Regions from separate parts of the Paenibacillus sp. LK1 genome, predicted to be linked through region 3. Evidence: riboswitches for the same ligand, from Rfam matches in the RefSeq annotation. Region 3 holds a riboswitch; each other region holds the start of a gene.
What was found. Region 3 has a riboswitch for cyclic di-AMP ahead of CS562_RS03040 (C40 family peptidase). Riboswitches for the same ligand answer to the same signal wherever they lie in the genome.
Positions count from the first base shown of each region.

Region 1: it holds a riboswitch for cyclic di-AMP, as region 3 does, so the genes downstream of both, CS562_RS13340 (3D domain-containing protein) here and CS562_RS03040 (C40 family peptidase) in region 3, are expected to answer to the same signal.
Region 2: it holds a riboswitch for cyclic di-AMP, as region 3 does, so the genes downstream of both, CS562_RS31260 (C40 family peptidase) here and CS562_RS03040 (C40 family peptidase) in region 3, are expected to answer to the same signal.

Region 1 is NZ_PEII01000005.1:244,824-252,118, forward strand. Features, by position in the region: gene CS562_RS13335 (polysaccharide deacetylase family protein) at 1-493, shown strand, start outside; gene CS562_RS13340 (3D domain-containing protein) at 624-1,292, opposite strand; cyclic di-AMP (ydaO/yuaA leader) riboswitch at 1,295-1,492, opposite strand; gene CS562_RS13345 (amino acid ABC transporter ATP-binding protein) at 1,777-2,499, opposite strand; gene CS562_RS13350 (ABC transporter substrate-binding protein/permease) at 2,486-3,943, opposite strand; gene CS562_RS13355 (M20 family metallopeptidase) at 4,126-5,301, shown strand; gene CS562_RS13360 (alpha-glycosidase) at 5,547-7,295, shown strand, end outside.
Region 2 is NZ_PEII01000024.1:16,171-23,465, reverse strand. Features, by position in the region: gene CS562_RS31275 (YwhD family protein) at 1-193, opposite strand, end outside; gene CS562_RS31270 (M1 family metallopeptidase) at 295-2,286, shown strand; gene CS562_RS31265 (hypothetical protein) at 2,297-3,139, shown strand; cyclic di-AMP (ydaO/yuaA leader) riboswitch at 3,392-3,529, shown strand; gene CS562_RS31260 (C40 family peptidase) at 3,533-4,003, shown strand; gene CS562_RS31255 (GNAT family N-acetyltransferase) at 4,400-4,894, shown strand; gene CS562_RS31250 (c-type cytochrome) at 5,045-5,404, shown strand; gene rbsK (ribokinase) at 5,735-6,721, opposite strand; gene CS562_RS31240 (4a-hydroxytetrahydrobiopterin dehydratase) at 6,767-7,063, opposite strand.
Region 3 is NZ_PEII01000001.1:676,600-683,894, reverse strand. Features, by position in the region: gene CS562_RS03065 (YkvI family membrane protein) at 1-824, opposite strand, end outside; gene CS562_RS03060 (xanthine phosphoribosyltransferase) at 1,030-1,611, shown strand; gene CS562_RS03055 (hypothetical protein) at 1,710-2,039, shown strand; gene CS562_RS03050 (hypothetical protein) at 2,162-2,380, shown strand; gene CS562_RS03045 (carboxymuconolactone decarboxylase family protein) at 2,498-2,827, shown strand; gene CS562_RS03040 (C40 family peptidase) at 2,943-3,407, opposite strand; cyclic di-AMP (ydaO/yuaA leader) riboswitch at 3,413-3,544, opposite strand; tRNA gene CS562_RS03035 (tRNA-Leu) at 3,968-4,051, shown strand; gene CS562_RS03030 (X2-like carbohydrate binding domain-containing protein) at 4,382-7,295, shown strand, end outside.

The sequences.
Region 1 (7,295 bases), on a different contig from region 3:
CATTGTAGGAAATCGCGCTGAGAAACATCCGGATCTGGTGAAACGTATGATAAAAGAAGGGCATATTGTGGGCAATCACAGCTACAATCACCCGGAATTCAGCAAGCTAACCATGAATGCATTTCGCAAACAAATCTTACATACCGGGGATATTATTCGAAATCTAGCGGGTTACACTCCCAAAATGATTCGTCCACCCTATGGTGACATTAACGAGCAACAGCTCCAATGGGCAGCCAAGCAACATTACAGCATCGTGAACTGGAACGTTGATTCTCTGGACTGGAAGGGCCTCTCCAAAGAGGAAGTCAAACAAAACATCCTGTCCGCCGTCAAACCAGGTTCCATTGTTCTGCAGCATGCAGGAGGCGGTGTAGGATCGAAGCTGAGTGGTACCATCGAGGCGTTGCCTGAAGTCATTGAAGAATTGCGAAACCGCGGGTACGAGCTGGTGACTTTGGACGAAATGCTGGAACTGCCAAAAGGTAAATAGATTTAATTACGGCAATGGATATTCAAAAGGGTGTTCTTCAATCACATTAATGTGATTGAAGAACACCCTTTATTGTTTAATTTAGATTAAGTTGGAGTCACCATATGATGATGTGCAGCTCGCTTTGATTTTATTTCAAAATGTAAAGTTCAACATCCTGAATACCAAATGTGCTCACGGACTGCTTGCTGCCAGGAATAAAGATATCGATCTTGTGTCCTTTAATGGCACTGCCCACATCACGAGCCGTAGCGACAAATGCCTGTTTTGGCAGTCCTGGATGTGTATGACCTGTCACCAGTACCTTTGTACCCAATGGAATGATACTTGGGTCTACTGCAATGGTACCCAATTCAAGCGGATTACCGAAGTAATCCACAGCACCCCATCCTCCATTTTCGGAAGCATCAGCGGAGTATGCTGTTGCTTTGACGTCGACAGCTTTGCTGTAATCAAACGTTTTTCCCCAGGCTTGTACAACTTTACTATCTGCATTAACGTCAAGGCTTGCGGCAGTTACCGTTTTGGCCTCCGTTTTTGCTGCTGCAGCAGAAGCTGTGTTTGTTGTTTTACCAGGGATCGTAATTTTCAAACCACCATAAATGTTGTAAGCTGAAATGTCATTATTAGCTTTAATAAGAGCGTTAAGTCCAACTCCATATTGTTTGGATAAGGTGTAGAAGGTATCCCCCTCTTTGGCCACATGAACTGAATCAGCATGAGCCGGAACGGCCTGAATGAGCATTGCTGCTGTCAGCAAAGCTGTTGCTGTTTTGGCTATACGTTTCTTGTTAATCATGGTCTTCCTCCCTCATTATGCCTGCGAAGTTAGTTGTCGGATTCGGATGGAGGAAACCACCCTATAGGTTCAATTACATTTAAGAATATATGTAGCCCTAATTCACCCCAAGCCGTGTGCAAATAATTCTTCCCCTAGCACACTTTGCATCGTTACATCCCCCACACTCCCAACTCCGGAAGTTTCGGCAGGAACAAATATATCACAATTTTGTAACCAGGGGTCGTAGTAAATGTTACCATCTGGCTAATTCACTTCAATATTTAGGCTGAATTCAAGACGTTTTTTCAAATAAATGTCTATTTGGGCTTTAATCATTGATGACAGAAACGTTACTTTTTATGTAATTCCGTGCGTATCCTTACATAACAAAACAATCCCTGCCGACGGTTCGTCGACAGGGATTGTTGAGGGGATGAAATTCTCATCCAAAGTATAGATTTTGCATTTTCATCTTGATCTTCATCCTTATTATTGGATGGTATTAGAGCACTTTAGCGAGGAAATCACGTGTACGTGCATGCTTGGGCTCGCCAAACACTTCAGCAGGCGTTCCTTCTTCTACAATAACCCCACCATCCATGAACAGGATACGGTCTCCTACTTCGCGTGCGAAGCCCATCTCATGGGTTACAATAACCATAGTCATGCCGCCCTCTGCAAGCCGCTTCATGACATCCAGTACTTCACCGACCATTTCAGGGTCCAGTGCTGAAGTAGGCTCGTCAAACAGCATGACATGCGGCTGCATCGCAAGCGCTCTTGCAATAGCGATCCGTTGTTTCTGTCCACCGGACAGCTGATTTGGATAAGCGTCCTTTTTGTCAGACAGGCCAACCGTCTTGAGCAAATCTGCGCAGATTTGTTCCGCTTCTTGTGCAGATTGTTTTTTCACTTTAATGGGAGCAATCGTAATATTCTGTTGCACCGTTTTGTGCGGAAACAGATTGAAATGCTGGAATACCATCCCCATTTTTTCACGAGTTGCATTAATGTTATGTTTGGGGTCAGTGATCGACACACCTTCAAAATTAATTTCGCCTGAAGTCGGCTGCTCCAGCAGGTTCAAACAGCGCAAAAATGTACTTTTCCCCGATCCGGACGGACCGATGACCACGACAACCTCGCCTTTGCCAATTGTTACATTAATGCCCTTGAGCACATCGTTATTTCCATATGATTTGTGTAATTGTCTAACGTCTATCACTTGCACTCAACTTCCTTTCCAGTCGACCCAGCAGCTTGGACAAAATGAACGTCAGCACAAAGTAAATGGCCGCTGCAATCAGGAATGGATTCATTCCTTGGTACGTAATGTTTTTGACTACACTTGCCTGGTACATAATGTCCACCATACCAATAACCGAGATGATGGAGGATTCCTTGATAATGGTCACGAACTCATTACCGATCGCCGGCAACACCGCTTTGAACGCTTGTGGAAGCACAATGAAGCGCATGGCCGCACCTCTGCCCATCCCCAGGGAACGAGCTGCTTCCAGTTGACCGCGATCCACACCCTGTATACCTGCCCGGAAAATCTCGGCAAGATAGGCACCACTATTAATGGATAGTGTGATAATCCCCGCCTGAAGAGCCGAGAAATTAATCCCAAAGGTCAATGATACACCGTAATAGATAATCATCAATTGTACCAGCATTGGCGTCCCACGAATGACCTCAACATAAGCTGTTCCGATCCAGCGCAAAATGGCGAAGTCATGTAGACGGAACAGACAGATGATTAAAGCGATAATTACCCCGAATATTACACCGAGTGCAGACAGTAAGAGGGTGTAACCTACACCTGTTGCATAAAAGCTTTTGTACTGCCAGAATACTTGGAAAATGTTTTGTTTACTCTTCTCTGCCATCAACTTGCTTGCTTCAGTAACCATCTGATCGATTTTATTTTCGCTTTTCAGACGTTCGAGCGTTCCGTTCACTGCATTCAGCAATTCCGTATTGCCCTTACGTATCCCGATTGCCGCTTCGGCCTGCTCTTCATCCGGAATAGCTGGAGCTAATCCAATCACGTCATCCAGGTAACCGGCAGCTACTGTATCCTCAACGATTGCAGCATTTACACGATTGGTCTGCAATTGCAGTACGATATCAGATATTTTATCAAGTGCTGTCAATTTTGCGCCTGGGATTCCCTGGCCAATCGTTTCCTGAATGGAGCCTTTTTGGACACCAATTTTTTCATTTTCCAGATCAGCCATGGTTGGATATTTATCTTTATCCGCATTGCGAACCATGATGACTTGCTTTGATTTATAATAGGTATCGGAGAAGTCAATGCTTTGTCTACGATCATCCGTTGGCGTCATTCCCGAGATGACCATATCCACCCGACCACTCTGCAACGCAGGAAGAAGTCCGTCAAAACCCATATCCTCTATTACAAGTTCTGCGCCAAGATCGGCAGCAATTTCTTTAGCAATCGAAATATCAAATCCGACAATTTGGTCTTTACCATCAATCACTTTATGGAATTCATATGGTGCAAAATCGGCACTTGTACCGAGCACCAGCTTTTTACTGCCTGAATTGCTTGTAGTTCCCGTTGCCATCGCAACAGGTGCAACCGTAGTTAGCAAGACCACAAAAGCTAGCAGCATCATGGTGTAACGACTAATCAATTTCAACCCTGTTCTCCCCTTATAATACTTTGTATGCTTTCTGTTGTTGATGCCTGAGTCATTATAAAGTAGAATGCATGATTATGCAATGCATTTCGACAGGATTCGATTACAGCCCGTTTCTGAAAAATAACCGCAACTATGATATAATTATTGAATTATTTTCATTTTTGCTTAAGGAGTCCATCATGACACATACCAAAACACAAATACTAACTGTTATTGACCAATATGCTTCCCGTTTTAAGGAGATTTCATCATACATTGGTGCCAATCCCGAACTTGGTAACGAAGAATACCTTGCTTCTGCTCGGTTAAAAGAAGAACTTGCCTACCATGGTTTCTCTGTAGAAGCTCCTGTCCTTGGTTTGGACACCGCATTTATCGGTACGTATGCTGCTTCCAAACCAGGTCCGACGATTGCCCTGTTATGTGAATACGACGCACTTCCGGAAATCGGTCATGCTTGTGGACACCATCTAATCTGTATGATGAGCCTCGGAGCTGCAGTAGGTCTGAAGTCCATACTGGATGAAGTCGGCGGAACATTAAAAGTGTTCGGTACGCCAGCGGAAGAAACGCGTGGGGCCAAAGTGCCTATGGCTGAAGCAGGATTGTTTGATGACTGTGATGTCGCACTAATGGCGCACCCTTATTACGCCTATGAGAAATCTGGCAGTTCCCTGGCTATTGATGCTGTACAATTTGAATTCCATGGGAAATCTTCACATGCTGCTGCAAGTCCACATGAAGGCATTAACGCCCTGGATGCAGTAATCCAGACGTTTAATGGCATTAATGCGTTCCGTCAACAAGTGAAAAGCACGGTTCGTATTCATGGGGTTATCAATAGCGGAGGACAGGCAGCCAACATCATACCTGACTACGCTTCAGCACAATTCTATGTACGTGCCTCGACGAGAAAAGAGTTGAATATTCTCACTCAACGCGTAATTCAGATCGCGGAAGGTTCTGCTTTGCAAACGGGATGCCGGCTTGTTACATCTAATTATGAGACTTCCTATGATGAGATGGTCACGAATGAATCGTTATCTGCTGCTTTTAGTGCTAATCTGCTTAAACTGGGTATTTCTCAAGAGGAGATCGTGAGTGGTAACGACCATGGTTCTATGGATATTGGTAACGTATCCTTGCGTTGTCCTGCGATCCACCCTTATATCCGTGTTGTGGACGAAGTTCATACGCTTCATTCCATTGAATTCCGGGATCTGGCGTTACAGGAACGGGCCCTGGACGGTATGATCCTTGGAGCCAAGGCAATTGCTGCAACTGCTTATGATGTTCTTACACAACCTGAGCTGCTGCAAACCATTCAAACAGAGTTTAAGCAAGCAAGTCGCTAAGTTTTTCGCAAAATGCTGCGTATTTGCAGCAGGGTGTTCTGCAGGACCTGCATTTCGGGTCTTAAGGAGCACCCTTTTGTTTTGTCATAAATACGTATATACGGACACAAGCTGGAAATGCTGTGAAAAGAAAACGTTGAAAAATGTTGAAATCTTTACATTTAGCGGCTGAACTAATGGTTCACATGCTGTCTAACTTGGTTATTTATAGCTATAACTTTATCTTGAGCTCAGGAGGTGTTGTCATGCTGCTCGAAGCGATGTATCACGTTCCACGCGATAAATGGGCTTATGCTTATAATCCCTCGACGATTCACCTGCGTGTACGAACGAAGAGAGACGATGTACAATATGTGACTGCACTGACTGGTGATAAATACGATTGGAATGGAACTTATAAGGAAATTCAATTGGAAAAAGCGGCTTCCGACAATATGTTTGATTACTGGGAAACTGCAGTTAAGCCCAAATTCAAACGTCTGACTTACATCTTTCGTATAACCGCCGGTACCGAAAATATTTATTTGGCTGATAACGGAATTCATTATACTCCCCCGTATCCTACAGGAGGATATTATGAATTTTCCTACATTCATGAAATTGATGTATTTAAGGTTCCCGAATGGGCTAAAGAAGCCGTGTTCTACCAAATCATGACCGAAAGGTTTGCCAATGGTAATCCCGATCTGAACCCGGAAGGAACCCAGGAATGGGGCGGTCGACCTGAACTGGATAACTACTTTGGCGGAGACCTGCAAGGTGTTCTCAATCACCTGGATGATCTGACTAAACTCGGTGTTAACGCCATCTACTTTACCCCTCTGTTCCAAGCAAACTCCTACCATAAATACGATACCGTTGATTATAAAAAAGTAGACCCTCAATTCGGGGACAATGAAATGCTCAAAAAAGTAGCAGAACAATGTCATCGCCGCGGAATCCGTGTCATGCTGGATGCGGTATTTAACCATTGCAGCGAAGACTTCCCTCCTTTTCAGGATGTCCTGAAGAACGGCAAAAACTCCAAATATGCAGACTGGTTTCATATTAATGAATATCCGGTGCAGATCAAGGATGGTATACCAACCTACGATACCTTTGGATTTTATGGCAATATGCCCAAGTTCAATACCGCCAATCCCGAAGTAAAAGACTATTTGCTTGATGTGGCTGAATACTGGATCAAGGAGATTAAACTAGACGGTTGGCGACTCGATGTTGCGAATGAAGTGGATAACCATTTCTGGCGTGATTTCCGCAAAGTAGTCAAAACCGCCAATCCAGAAGCCTATATTGTAGGCGAAGTTTGGAGTGATTCCCTGACATGGCTTATGGGAGATCAATTTGATTCCGTAATGAACTACCCTTTTGCTGACAAGGTGCTTGAATTCTTTTGTGGTTCGATGGATGGTTATAACTTCGCTAACGAGATGGGCTCACTCATTATGCGTTACCCGCAACAGACGAATGAAGTCATCTTCAATATGCTGTGCAGTCATGACACCCCACGTCTGCTTACTCGGGCCGGAGAAGACAAACGCAGATTAAAATTGTCGGTTGTGTTTCTTTTCACTTATATTGGTACGCCCTGTATATTCTATGGGGATGAGGTTGGTATACGTGGAGAAGGTGATCCGGATTGCCGTAAATGCATGCAATGGGACCCTGCCAAGCAAGATAAGGAGCTTTATGACTTCTATCGCCTGATGATTGATTTGCGGAAAAGTAATGAGGCTCTTCGCAAAGGCCGCTTCCGTTTTTTGAAGGCCGATCACAATGATCCATGCATCATTTATGAACGTATGGATGACTCTCTTCACTTTACGGTGTGGATGAACAATACTCCGCTAGAACGTACACTGTCACATCCGATGGAAACCAAGGACTGGAAGGATGCTCTAACCGAAGATGCTGTTGTTCCCACCAATGGAGTGATGAATATTAAACTTGATCCTTACGGATACCGTATTTTGTATAGACAATTGGAACCGAGC
Region 2 (7,295 bases), on a different contig from region 3:
ACTTGATGTTGCGCTCCACTTTGCTCTTTGCATGCATCGCACCAATATCGATCTTGGCTTCTCCGTTATCAATAATAACTGGAGAAAGGTTGTTCAGATCTATGGAACCTGCACCGAAGCCTTTGTGTTTGCTCTTTGCACTAACGATATTCAAGGCAATCTGTTTTTTGCCGTTTTGCTCGTTTTGGTCCATGTTTATAGCCTCCAAGGGTTGATACAAATATTTTAACTAATAATCGCTCCAATGCAAACATATACATGCTGTAGATGCTTGTCAACGGGAGGTATTTAACGATGATTCCACGACGCGCCAAGAGCTGGCTCACCGCAATTATAGCCCTGTGTGTAGTTGCCGGGGGGATATGGCTTGGTCTAGGCTCCACACGTTCCATTCATTCTGACTTGCCTGCGCTCGCCCCGGAATCGGGCAAGCCTACGGCACCCGTCAAAACCCAAACATCTCCGGAAAGTATACAGACACCTACAGCTGAAGTGTTCAGCAACCGCGTAGTGGAATATCACATGGATGTGAAGCTGGTAGACGGGAATGTATTGCAAGGGACTCAGACGATAACCTGGACACATCCAGGTAAGAAAACCGTCAGCGAGCTTTATTTTCACATGTATCCCAATGCCTTCTCTTCTGCTGACACCACTTTTATGAAAGAATCCGGGGGGAAACTTCGCGGTGATGTCATGCCCACGAACGGTTATGGTTCTATGCATATTACAGAAATGAAAACAGAGGACGGGCTTTCTCTCTTGCATCGGATGCAATATGTGCAACCGGATGACGGAAACATGAAAGATACTACCCTCATTAAGGTACGGCTGCCCAAACCCGTTAAAGGCGGTGAAAGCATAACGCTTCACACCCAATTTGAGGTCAAGCTACCGAAGATTTTTGCCCGCATGGGAACGGCAGATCATTTTGTTATGGCAGGTCAATGGTTCCCTAAACTTAGCGTATATGAGCCAGTAGGCACACGAGGTCGGACGACCGAAGGCTGGAATCTGCATCAGTATCACGGCAATTCAGAGTTTTATGCCGATTTCGGTATCTATAGTGTGCGTATTCGGGTACCGGAAACATACAAAGTAGCTGCTACCGGATTCCCAACCCAACAAGCTGTTGTGAAGAACGGCGAAAAAGTATATCAGTTCTATGCCGATGATGTGCATGATTTTGCCTGGTCAGCCTCTCCTGATTTTGTTTATGCGGAAGAACCCTTCTCTGCTCCCAATGTGCCAGGCGTCCGAATCAAGCTGTATCTCGACCCTGCTCATGAGGACCTGAAGGAACGTTATTTCTACGCCGCCAAAGCAGCGCTATCCAATTATAGCAAGTGGTTTGGCCCTTATCCGTATTCCACACTGTCCATTGTTGTCCCGCCCAAATCGGGGAATGGCGCAGGAGGAATGGAATACCCTACCTTGGTCACCGCCTTCGGTGCGGATGATTCTACACCTGGTTACGATCTGGAACGCACGGTTGTGCACGAGATTGGGCATCAGTATTTTTACGGCATGGTCGCCAGTAATGAATTTGAGGAGGCTTGGCTGGACGAAGGGTTCACCTCCTATGCAGAAGACAAAGTGATGGAACAGGAATACGGACTTATCCCGAATCTGCCTGTACAGTCAGGTCTCATTACTTCTCCAGCCTCTCTGACACAGGACTCCTGGAAGTTCGATTCCCAGAATCAATATGCCGCCAACGTATACACACGAGGCAAGCTTGTATTACTCGGGATAGAACAACAAGTTGGTGCCAAAACGATGGAGCGTATTCTCTCGACCTATGTAAAGAAATACCGTTTCAAACACCCTACTTCGTCTGATTTTCAAAAGGTCGTGGAGCAAGTAACCCGTACCTCCTGGACCGATTATTTTAATCAATATGTATACGGTGACGGCATGGCTGACTTTGCAGTGGAGAAGATCACAATTAATCCTATCCTGAAAGACGGTCAAACGTTGTACGAGTCATCCATTACAGTCCAGAAAAAAGGCAGTGAATATAAGAAGGTGCCTGTTCGAATTATGTTCGAAGATGGGAAAACCATGACGAAAGAATGGGATGGCAGCGAGGAGCGCATTACCTACAAACTGACCTATACTTCCCCTGTTTCCTGGGCCATGACTGATCCGCTGTACACGATTGTGCTGGAGAACCATCATATGAACAATTTTCTGAAAGCCGGACTGGATGAGCCAACCAAATCCCGCTGGAGCATGAGTGCAACCAAACTTATAGAAGCCATATTCGGAAGTCTGTCATGGTGAGGTGGATACAGTGAAAGCGAAAATACGTGAAGGCTGGTTTCTCGTCCGTCAGCATATGTTCATTGCAGCACTCTTATTTCTCTATCAATTAGTATGGGGATACTTTCTTTATCGAATGGTTCAATCAGCTGTGGTTCCGCTACTCCTGCGTTATCCCGACCCTGATGCAGGGGAACTCAGTACAATTTTATTCAAAATGGAGAGCCAACTCGGCCTGACAATGAATCCAGAGGTCCATCGCTATTTATGGATTTTAGGGGCTATGCTGCTGCTACGGATGCTAATTAGCCCTCTCATTCAGGCAGGGCTGCTCTACTCGCTCCAACATTATAATCATTCGGAAGAGCGCATTCCATTCATTCGTGGCATCAAAAATTTGTGGAAACCAATGCTTCTGCTCCACACTATTCGCACCCTATTGCTGCTGCTACCGGCTTATTGGATCGCACCAAAACTTTATTCCATCCTTATGGAAGGTTTTCATTCCCTCCATCTGCTCCTGCCTGGTATTCCCTATGTTGCTGGTTGGATTGTATACGGGTGGGTTATCCATCATGTCCTGCTGTACATGCAGTTTGGTATCTCGGCTCCTGATGGGGAAGGCGGAGCACGTGGTACGTTTCAAGCTCTATGGATTGCACTACGCCAGGTCATCACTCTAATTGGCATTGCCGTACTGCTGGGTGGCCTTCATCTCCTGGTCTTTGGCGCCTTCACTTCAGCTTCATGGTTACTAACGGGCTTAACTGGTCTTATACTACAACAGACGTATCCACTTGCCCGGTGCTTGCTGAGCTTATGGAAGATATGCGCCCATTTCCGGTTATGGCAGTCCAACTCGGTCAAGGATTAACGTGCACAGTTAAAAATGGTTACCATCTATATGTAAAGTTGTTTTCATCAAACACCTTTAAACAAGCAAACCTCGACCTTTCCCCGTCAAAGGTCGAGGTTTTTTTTGCTAATTTTGCTGTTAAACGTTGCCAAAGTGATATACCTCTGTTACAATAATCGCAGTGAGTTTTTAGTAACAACTTTGTAATCTTTACCTTCATATTTGTAACTACTTAAAATTTAATCGTCATTTCTTGATTTCGCAGGTGCATAACTAGCATAGCCAAATTCCTAGCACCTGGGAAGCGGGGGAACCAGTTATGGGTGAATTGATCTTGCAACAGAGGGATCATAGGGGACCTTCAACCGAATCCTTAAGCTAACCTCGCAGGCATTGGAAGGGGTATATCTCTTGTTTAAGAAGAAATTAACCGCAGCTGTACTCAGCATCACATTCGCATTATCGCTTGGAGCAGGCAGCGCATTCGCAGATTCAAAAATGGACCAAGTCATTGATTCAGCAATGGGAACTACATACAAAAGCGGAGGAACAACGCTTAACGGCTTTGACTGCTCTGGGTTCACAAGTTATGTATTCGACAAGCTGGGTATTGATCTGGCTCGCCAATCGAGCTCGCAATTCGACATGGGTGATTCAGTATCCCGTATGGAAATGAGACCAGGTGATCTGGTATTCTTCAATACAACGGGCAAAGGGGTCTCACACGTAGGGATCTTTGTAGGGGATGGAAAGTTTGCACACTCATCTTCTTCCAAAGGAGTTACAATCAGTGCATTAAGCGAAAGCTACTGGGCTAACCGCTATGTTGGCGCTAAACGCATTATGAGCACGGACGCATATGAGACATTGGCCATCGACTAGGGACAAGCTGAGCAACGTCATGCTGTAACAATAAAAATACTGTAACGAAGCATAATAGAACCGTCTGGTACATTCTCCGCAGGAATGTATCCGGCGGTTTTTTTGTGCTTCGTTTCCTTTAACGTATTCGGGACAGCTATCAAACCTAATTTTAACTTTTTTTAAAAAGCTAATTTTCGTTGCTTTGTCCGTGCTCTTATAATGTTTTTACCCATCCCACTATAATATAAACGAAATTACCGGAACTTTTGTTTCACTTTTTTTTCAAAAACGAGGACTTGCCAAATGAACGCCTCTTTTGTAGAGTGGAAACAAGCTTAGATATGGAATGACATATGTATATGGACAAATCAGAATCATTATAGCTTGTTCACAATGAGAGGAGCGTGCAGTTGTATGGATGAAGCCTCTGTGACGTTTCACGTTGTGCCCATGCAAGAAGAACATGCGGAGCTCATCTGCAATTGGCAGTATGACCCGCCTTATAATATTTATAGCTGGCTACCCTGGGAGCAGATGAAAGCACTCGAAGTAGAATTCGGCGATCCCCAGCTACGGAAGGAACAATATGTGGTGGTGCTGGGAGAGAATCAACAAATTTGCGGCTTCGCTCAATACTTCCCACTTGAAGGTGTCACCCGCATTGGGCTTGGCATGCATCCGGAACGATGTGGTCATGGTCAAGGAACGGCTTTTGTCTCCGCCATTGTGCAGGAAGCCATTCGCCGGAACCCTGCAAACGAAATCGATCTGGAAGTTCTGACCTGGAATGACCGGGCCATTCGCGTCTATCTCAAAGCCGGATTTGTTACGCAGGATACATACGAACGACAGACACCAAGCGGTTTGAAGCCCTTCTACTGTATGGTCTATGAAGGTCCACGCGGATAAAAAGAGCTTAAAATCACCCTAGAAAGTCCCCGGTTATGTGATTAGTTCAAAAAATTACCACAAAATGCTATGATGTCACTACAGGTTCCGTTATAATGATATGGATAGTTTCAAGTTAGATGATCTTTCATTCTGGAGGGGACATAAGGGATGCACAAATGGATCATGAGCGGGGTATTTTTTGCAGCGTGCGCTTTAGCTATTGTACTAATGTTTACGCTTCCAGGGAAAGAGGAAGTTGCAGAAGAAGCGAAACCGACGATGCCGCAAGTTACAATGGATGCAGGACAGGCTGAGGCACTGGTCAAAGCCAACTGTATTACCTGCCACGGTGATCAGCTTCAAGGGGGTATGGGCCCTAGTCTGCAGAAGATTGGTAGCCAGGACGATGTGGAGAAGATTTATACCACGATTGTCAAAGGTAAAAGTGGCGGTATGCCTTCGTTCAAAGACAAGCTGAAGGATGAAGAAATCGCGAATATTGCGATGTGGCTGGCGGAGAAGAAGTAATCGAAGAAGTCTTTCAAGGCGATTAGTTTGTGGCGGTTCATGTATATTGAGTGTGGGTGGCCTTAGTCACCTCTTGCTCTTTATGCATGCTCTAAACCATGCTGACGCTAGACGCACAACGTAGGCAACCCGTATTCGTATTGCAGGGTTGCTGGATTTATCAATGGTTATACAGAGAAGAGGCTCTTACTCTCCCGTACAGGGAAGTAAGAGCCTCTTGCTCATTTCAGGGATGCTCCGATGATAATATCCACCATGCTGTGACTATCTAGATACATTAGCGTATCCTGCCTGCCCTCCGGCCTCTGATTCAGCTAAAGCAAGCATCGATTACTGGCTCTTTGCCTTCTGCTCGGCAAGGAAAGCCTGCACTTCACGTGCGGACGGCATCCCGGACTGGGCGCCGAGCTTCGTCACGGACAACGCGGCTGCGCCCATGGCGAAGCTTACCGCCGCGTCCAGCGTCTCTCCGCGCGCGAGGGCTACTGCCAGCGCGCCGTTGAAGCAATCGCCAGCGCCGGTCGTGTCGACGGCGCTTACGGCGTAGCCGGGCGCACGGCACGCGCCGGCACGCCCTGCCTGTACGCGGCCGCCAGGCGCTGCCGCGTACACAGCCCCCTCGGGGCCGAGCGTCGTGACGACAGCGGCCCCGAGGGATGCGGCGAGCTCTGCGACCGCCGCATCCACGTCTTCCGGCCGGAGATCATCCCGGCCGGTGAGCACGGCGAGCTCGCTGCGGTTCGGCGTGACAACGTCGACGCACCGCAGCAGCTCCTGGGGCAGACCCGGCACCGCAGGCGCCGGGTTGAGCACCACCAATGCGCTGCCTTCAGCCGCCAGTTGGGCGGCGCGGGTGACCGCGGGCAGCGGGATCTCTAGCTGCAGCAGCACCGCTGCGGCTGCAGTCAGGCTTTTTAACGTATCCGCCTCTTCCAGCATCGCAGGCACAACCTGCCCATTTGCTCCAGGAATGACAATAATCCGGTTATCTCCTTTGGAGAGCCAGATGGAGGCCGTACCTGTAACGGTATCATCCAGAATGCGAACTTGCGAGGCATCCGCCCCGCTTTCCATTAGACTGTGCAGCAGGCGTTCACCAAAACCATCCGAACCTACCGCACCAATCATCGTTGTCTGTCCGCCCAGTCGTGCAGCAGCAACCGCCTGATTGGCGCCTTTGCCTCCGGCCAAATAGTGCAGTTCCTCCCCGCTCACCGTCTCGCCTTCCTCAGGAATGATGTCCGTCTTTACCACCAGATCCATATTAAGGCTGCCTACGACAGCAATAAGAGGTTTGTTCTGATTATCGTCTGACATGTATGTTTCACTCATTTCCGGTAGTGCGATAATAACCGACCCAGGTTATTCCGACCTCATTTTCTCAAAAGCCTCATTATATTGTTGCGCTTCTTTAATATCTACAGATGTGATGCCACCTTCATCCCATGACGTGAGACGCAGTGTGACCGTTGTATAGTCAATTGTAATGAAAGGATGATGATTGAATGCTTCCGAAATCGCTGCGACCTCATCCACAAATGCAATCCCTTTCATGTAGTTGGAAAATACGAACTTGCGGACAATCCATCGTCCCTCTTCCAGTTCCCAGCCTTCCAGCCTTCCCAGATGAGCTTCGACTTCCTCTTGCGTAAAAACCATACGTTATCTTCCTCCCCATATGATGGCTCATCATAGACAACTGTCCATACTGCCACCGAAACCTTTGGTGCTACCCATAGCAACCCAAACGCATAGGTCCACCGCCCTGCGGTTCGCCCGTTTCATGACTATCATCTTACCACGGACAAGCCTCAAATTCCAATAGTACAAATGGCGCTAGATCCACTAACCATAAGGCTTTAGGGAGATTCTCCAACTCAGGTTTCCATGC
Region 3 (7,295 bases):
CTGAAGATTTCCATAAAAATCAGGGATACATAGATAGACTGGACTACCCATCCAAGTTGAAAGGCAATGCTGCCCATCGGAATTTCAAATTGTGTGATGCCAGGCATCTGGGCTGACATGGCGAAGTGGGCTGCCATAAGCATGAATCCTACACCAATCCCGCCCAGAACGCCGCCCCATTTGAGTACCTTTCGGCTGCGAATCTGATTCCCCACCGGAACGAGCACTGCTTGGGCAAGTGCCAGGTTGAATGAAGTATACAAAAGAGGAGATAACCAGACCTGGATTGGATTGCTGTCAGTGGTTAATGTAATAAATCGGTTTGCGCCGGGATGATGTATGGTGCTGGTGATCATAAGCAGAGAGAGCAGGAGCATCATAGGCACCACGATACTGTTCATCTGTAGAATAGCCTGAATACCCCGTCCAAGCAGCAGATAAGTACCGATAAGGGTAACAATCAGTCCGGTCTGGTAATGAAGTCCCAGATGCTCTACAAAGACCGACCCTGCTCCGGCCAGCATGACACTGTTTACTCCAATGAGTATCACAAGGGTAACCCATGTAATCCAGTTTCCTGCTTTATGACCGAATAGATGCTTGTTGAGATCTTCGTAAGAGCGCGAGCCGGTATCATGGGCAATCAGCATCATTTTTGTACCTAACCAGACAAAGAGCATGGTCGATAAGCCAATGGTAATGGTGGCCCATTTGCCATACTGGGTAAAGAACTGCAATATCTCTTGCCCTGTTGCAAAGCCGGCTCCTACTACCGTTCCAATGTATGTAAATGCGATCTGCAGCACCCGAAATGCCTGTTTCATGCGTTTCCCCTCTCAGGCCCCTGAATAGTTTGGACATGCGGGTGCCATGGTACAAGGTATGCTTGACCCGTCAAAGTCATGACAATTGAAGTGTGGCAAAGGGTCATTTAACATGCTCTGAACAAGAGCAAAGGCAATTTCGCTTGAACTGAGAGCCGGATCTATGATACTTTTACGTCATAGGATAGGCTTGGGAGGTCAAATAATGGAAGTATTGAAACAACGAATTTTACAAGAAGGTGTAGTCATGTCAGATCAGGTGCTGAAGCTGGATGGTCTACTGAATCACCAGATTGACCCTGCGCTGACGATGGAAATGGGACGAGAATTTGCCGCTCGTTTTCGTGAAAGTGGTGTAACCCGGGTCATTACAGTGGAGTCTTCCGGGATTCCGGTCGCTTTTGCTGCTGCACATGAACTGGGTGTTCCACTGGTATTTGCCCGGCGCAAAAAAACACTTTTGGCTGACCCCGACGCTTACTGTGAAAGAGTGCCTTCTTTTACCAAAGGGATCGTAACGGATATTATGGTGTCCCGTGAATATATTCATGAGAATGACCGTATTTTGTTTATTGACGATATCATTGCAAATGGCGATGCCGCTCGTGGTGTCATCAAAATTATCGAACGTTCGGGTGCGGAACTGGTCGGATTCGGTGTCGTGGTCGAAAAATGTTTTCAGGCCGGAGCGCGCACTATTCGTGAGCAGGGCATCCCGGTTGAAGCGTTGGTGCGCATTCGTTCATTGAACGATGGCACTGTACAATTCGACGATAACGAATTGTGACTTTTTAAAGGAAAAAGTGCCTATTTTTATAACAATGCCTTTGCATGACCGCTGATTTCATTTATAATGGGGTTATGTTAGGGAGAGGAGGCAACACCATGGGTAACCAACCGGCAACAGAACAATTTTTTATTGATAAGCTGGCGGAATCGAAAGTACATTTTGAGCGTGCCCTGGATTGTAAACATACGGAATTCGATGACCTTTATCCCTATATGATTGAACATCCTCAATTTTTCTGGTACAAACGCTACGTTGCTTGGTCAGAATTGCTGACGATTGTAGGCTTGTGCGAAGAGTTGTCCTTCTCTTGGAAAGAACAATTTACACCGCATCAAGTGGAGTACCTTGAAGAACGTGTGATGTCCGCCAAAGTGCTTGATTTTTGGTTTGAGAAGAACGACAGCAAAGAGCACGCGCAGCGGTAACTTTCAGTCGGGACATATTTCGAATGACATGACAGTCCAATACAGTCACGTGAGACCTAAATGACTTTTCATTTAGGTCTCTTTTTGTAAATAATTTTTTTGGGAAAGTAGGCGCCATAAATATGATCAGTGATGCAGAATTGGATGCACTGCGTTTATCGGGTGAAAAAGTAAGAGTAGTACGGGACGAGATTCAGTCCAATGATGTGACAGGCATTGTAGTGGCCTGGGACGGGGAGCAGGTGCTCATTCGCCGTCAGAATCGTCGTGTGGTTAAGCTTGATCGGAATTATCAGTATCAGTTGTTCAGCGAACCACGTAAGAGCCCGCTCGAAGAATAGGACATGCGTTTTTAGGTTCATTTACCATGGATGTTTTGGCATAATTGCACCTCTCGGGAGAGAAGATAGGTACAGTGAGAGCTTGTAACATATCAGCCGAGAGGATGTGCGGTAACCATGACACTGATGAATGATAAGGTTCATGCCTATAAAGATCAGATTGGTGAATTAAGCGACGTGCTGCCAGCTGTGGTGAAGTCTTATCATGAGTTCACTGGAGAGTGCTTTCAGGCAGGGGCGATTGATGCCAAGACCAAACAGCTGATTGCGCTGGGCATTGGACTGTTTGCAAACAATGAGGTATGTACGTTTTACCATGTGGAAGAAGCGCGTGCCAAAGGAGCGACCGATCAAGAGATTATGGAGACGGTTGCTGTGGCTGGAGCAGTTGGCGGAGGCCATGCGTTGTCTCAGGGTGCAATGAGAGTACAGAAGGCTTTACATTAAAAGCTTTGGTTAAGACGGATGATGACCTTGTGTACCTCTAGAAAATCAATATTAATGTAGACAAAGATAGACAAAGAAAAGGCTCCGGTTATAACCGAAGCCTTTTCGTGTTAACTTATATTTTGCCCAGCATTTTGTTATACATAAACTGTCCTGTTACCCGGCGTGCTGTTACGTAACGATCGTTGAAGTAAGGATTAGATAATTGAGTGATGCTGACACCCTTGCTGCTTGAAGCATGAGCGAACTGTCCGCCCCCGATATATACACCTGTATGTGAAATGCCACTGCCCATCGTATTAAAGAATACCAGGTCACCCGTACGCAGATTAGCTTTGGATACCGGCGTTCCGGCCTTAGCTTGTTGCTGGGAAGTGCGTGGTAATTCAATGCTATATTTGTTGAAAATATATCTCATAAATCCAGAGCAATCAAACCCGGCGAGTGTAGTACCACCCCATTTGTAAGGTATGCCTGTCATGTTGTTAACGACGGTGTTAATACTGCTTGCCTCTGTGCTTGCTGCACCAGATGTAAATAATACTGCTGCTCCAAAAATGGAGATGATAAGCTTTTTCAAAATTTTTGTTCTCCCTTCGATGCCTACGGAGTTAGCTAAGGGTTCGGTAGAAGGTTCCCTATATTTCCTATGTATAAGAATAATTCACCCAAAATGGTTCCCCCGTTTTCAAACATGAAACTCGGCAAATGAATAATTAAGTTTTTGTAACCTTTTGAAACTATATTGCATAAATGCGAAAATGTCAAACCGTTCTTGAACACTTCTTATCATCTCAATGTTAACGGAATTATCGCTATTTATGTAGAAATAACTCGAATGTTGAGTTTTGATAGATGACAAAAAAGTAACTACTGTTTCAAATGCAGGATTCCAGCTTCCTAAAACCTTAAAGAGGAGGTGGGTAGGCCTGGTACGGAACTGGCCTTCCAACATATAATTCATTCAGACAGTTTTTTATCATCAATTGTATTGGCCTTAGTTTTTTGTTTTGCATGAAATGATGGATGAGTACAGCTTTACATATTAAATAAGGAATATTTTTTTGTTGACACTAATTACCTGCACATGATATATTATTTCTTGTCGCCGCGATGTAATTTCTCGGAGATACAACATACGCGGTCGTGGCGGAATTGGCAGACGCGCACGGTTCAGGTCCGTGTGGGCTAACCCCCGTGGAGGTTCGAGTCCTCTCGACCGCATCATATGTAATACGAAAAAGGTTCCTAGAATGGCATTACTGCCACTCTAGGAACCTTTTTTCTTTGTTTACGGATTAGAGTGATTGCTCATCCTGGTTGTCTTCAACCCATTCCCTTAATTTGAGCAAAGATGAAGTTTTTATTTGTTTATTTATCCATTAATGGAAATATGTTTGTTCTGCGACGGTTTGCCCCTATATTTCAGGTGAATTGTACGTAAAATACCGAAATGTACCTATCCTGAGCATCCTTCATCTACTATTCTCTTCTCGTATGGAAGCGCTATCAACAGGGATTTGAATGACCAAATTCAGAGGGGGTAGGGATAATTTGAAACGAATCGGAAAAAGGATGGCAATGTGTTTCATGGTATTCATGATTGCGGTGGTGCAGTTCGGAATTATGGGAACGACAGGTAATGTGGCACAAGCAGCAGATAAGAGTCTGGCCCAGAAGCCGTATATGGGTTGGAGCAGTTACAGCATGCAGGTATATGACGGGGCGGGCAACTGGACATCGGCTGAGAGTATTAAGAAGCAATCGGATGCCATGCGCGAGAAGCTGCAGGCCCATGGATATGAATACATTAATATTGATGCTGGCTGGAACGGTGACGAAGATGAATACGGTCGTCCTATTCCGAGTACTGTTCTTTATCCAAATGGATTTCAGGAGGTCATCGATTATGTCCATAATAACGGACAGAAGATCGGGATCTATCTCATTCCGGGTTTATCAATCACCGCCTATAAAAAAAATCTTGAGGTGTATGGAACGGGCGGGGCATGTCGTATGCAGGATATTGCAGTAAAGCCGCTCGTTGTTATGGATGCTTGGGACTCGTACACTTACAAAATCGACTTTTCCAACCCATGCGCACAGAAATATATTGACTCCATTGCGGATCTTCTTGGCGAGTGGGGCATCAACTTTGTCAAATTCGACAGTGTGACGCCAGGATCAGGGATCAATAACCTGAGCCGGGATGCACGCGGAGATGTGGAGGCGTGGTCCAAAGCGCTAGACAGGAATAACATCTGGTTTGAGCTTTCCTGGGCGCTTGACCACAATTACGTGGACTTCTGGAAAAAGTATGCAAACGGCTGGAGGGTCGACTGGGATATTGAGGCCTACGACAGTAGTAAGGGCTTAACGGAGTGGTCGAGTATTTCACGCTTATTTCCTATAGCGGCCCTCTGGTGGCGTGATGCAGGCCCAGGAGGCTGGAATGATTTTGACTCCCTGAATGTCGGGAATGGCTCGATGGATGGTCTGACCAGAGACGAGCGGAAGACCGCGACGACGTTCTGGGCAATCTCTTCAGCACCGCTTTATACAGGTAATGATCTGACCAGGCTGGACAGCTATGGGCTGGAGCTTCTGACGAATGATGAGGTCATTGCGGTCAATCAGGCCGGACGTCCAGCTCATCCCGTTTCCATGGACACCAAACAGCAGGTATGGTATGCGAATAACGGAGATGGTACGTACAACGTAGCTCTGTTCAATCTGGGCAATCGGAGTGCCGAGGTCAAAGTGAAATGGAGTGATATTGGCCTCGAAGGTCCGGCTTCGGTCCGTGATCTCTGGAGCCATTCCGAACTGGGGAATTTTAATCATGAATTCAGTGGCGGCGTACTGGAACCCCATGCTTCCCGGATGCTTAAGGTAACCGCACTGAGCGGCACATCAGCCGTCAATGATGATGATACGGGCATGCGCTACAGTGGGGATTGGAAGCGTAATGGAGGCAAGGAGCAAATCGATGGCAGACAGGATCTGAGCATCGCCATTACGGATTCCTCGACGACCACTGGTCCATCCAATATGAATACGCAGCAAGGAGCTGACTTGGAAGCCGGTGATGACCCAATCGCGAACGCAGAAAATGTAGCAAATGCTGCTTCCGTGGATGCTGCTGCCGTTACCGATGTGGTGTACATTAATGATGATGACAGCAATATTCAATACACGGGTTCATGGAGTTCAAGTTCCGGGAGAAATTTCGGGGATTACAAGGAAGATGTACATTTTACTGAGAATGACGGCGATTATTTTGAATATACCTTCACGGGCACAGGTATCGATTTGCTGACGGAGAAGGACCAAGAACAGGGAGACATGATAGTCGCACTCGACGATGGAACGCCTAAAACGGTTAGCTCTTATACCCGTGATGAACGAGAAGTGCAGCAGGTGCTGTATAGCGCTGCTGGTTTGACTAACGGTTCGCATACCTTGAAAGTCGTCAAACAATCGGGCCAATATATGCTGCTGGACGCGCTTAGAGTAACAAGGGAAATTCCTACAGGAGAGCATAACAGCACCATTAGTCCGGCTTCTGCTGACTTTGACAAGGCAACAGAACAACAGAAGGACATTACTGTCACGCTCACATTGAACGGAAATACACTAACTGGCATTGAAAATGACGGAGTAATGCTCAGTGAAGAGGACTACACGGTGGTCGATGACAAACTGAATATCAAGAAAGAATATCTCACCCAACTGCATGTAGGAACAACAGACTTCGTTATCAATTTCAGTGCTGGTGATCCGCAAACTCTTACTGTTCGAGTTAGCGATACAACGGGCATTCGTTATGTCCTGATCAATAACGACGATCCGGCAATTAAATACAATGGCTCATGGTCCCGCAGTACTGGTAGAGGCATGGGCGACTATAAGGATGATGTACAGTATACCGAGACGAATGGTGATTCTTTTGAATATATCTTCAGAGGAACAGGGATCCAACTGTTCACGGAGGTAGACCAGTCACAGGGAGATATGGATATCTATGTGGATGGTCAATTCAAGGAAACGGTCAGTGCGTATCGCAACGGAAGATTGGCACAGCAGAATCTATACAGCATATCGGGCTTGCCTGATGGGCAGCACACGCTGAAGGCCGTCAAGAAATCGGGTAGATTTATGCTGCTTGATATGCTCAAGGTTGAGCTCCCGAATATGATTAATCCGGTGAATGCGAGCTTTGACAAATTAGCTTCTGCTCAGGCTGACATCGATGTCACGCTGCTGATCCAGGCGGGAAGCTTTAAGGGCATTACCAACGGCTCCAATGAACTGACACGAGGGACTGATTATACGGTTAATGGCGACCGCGTTACACTGAGCAAAACATATCTTGCTGCCCAGCCTGTGGGAACGTTAAATCTCAGTTTCTCCTTCGGCGGTGATTATCTCAATGACGTACATTCTACGACGGCGGATGGAGATTTCT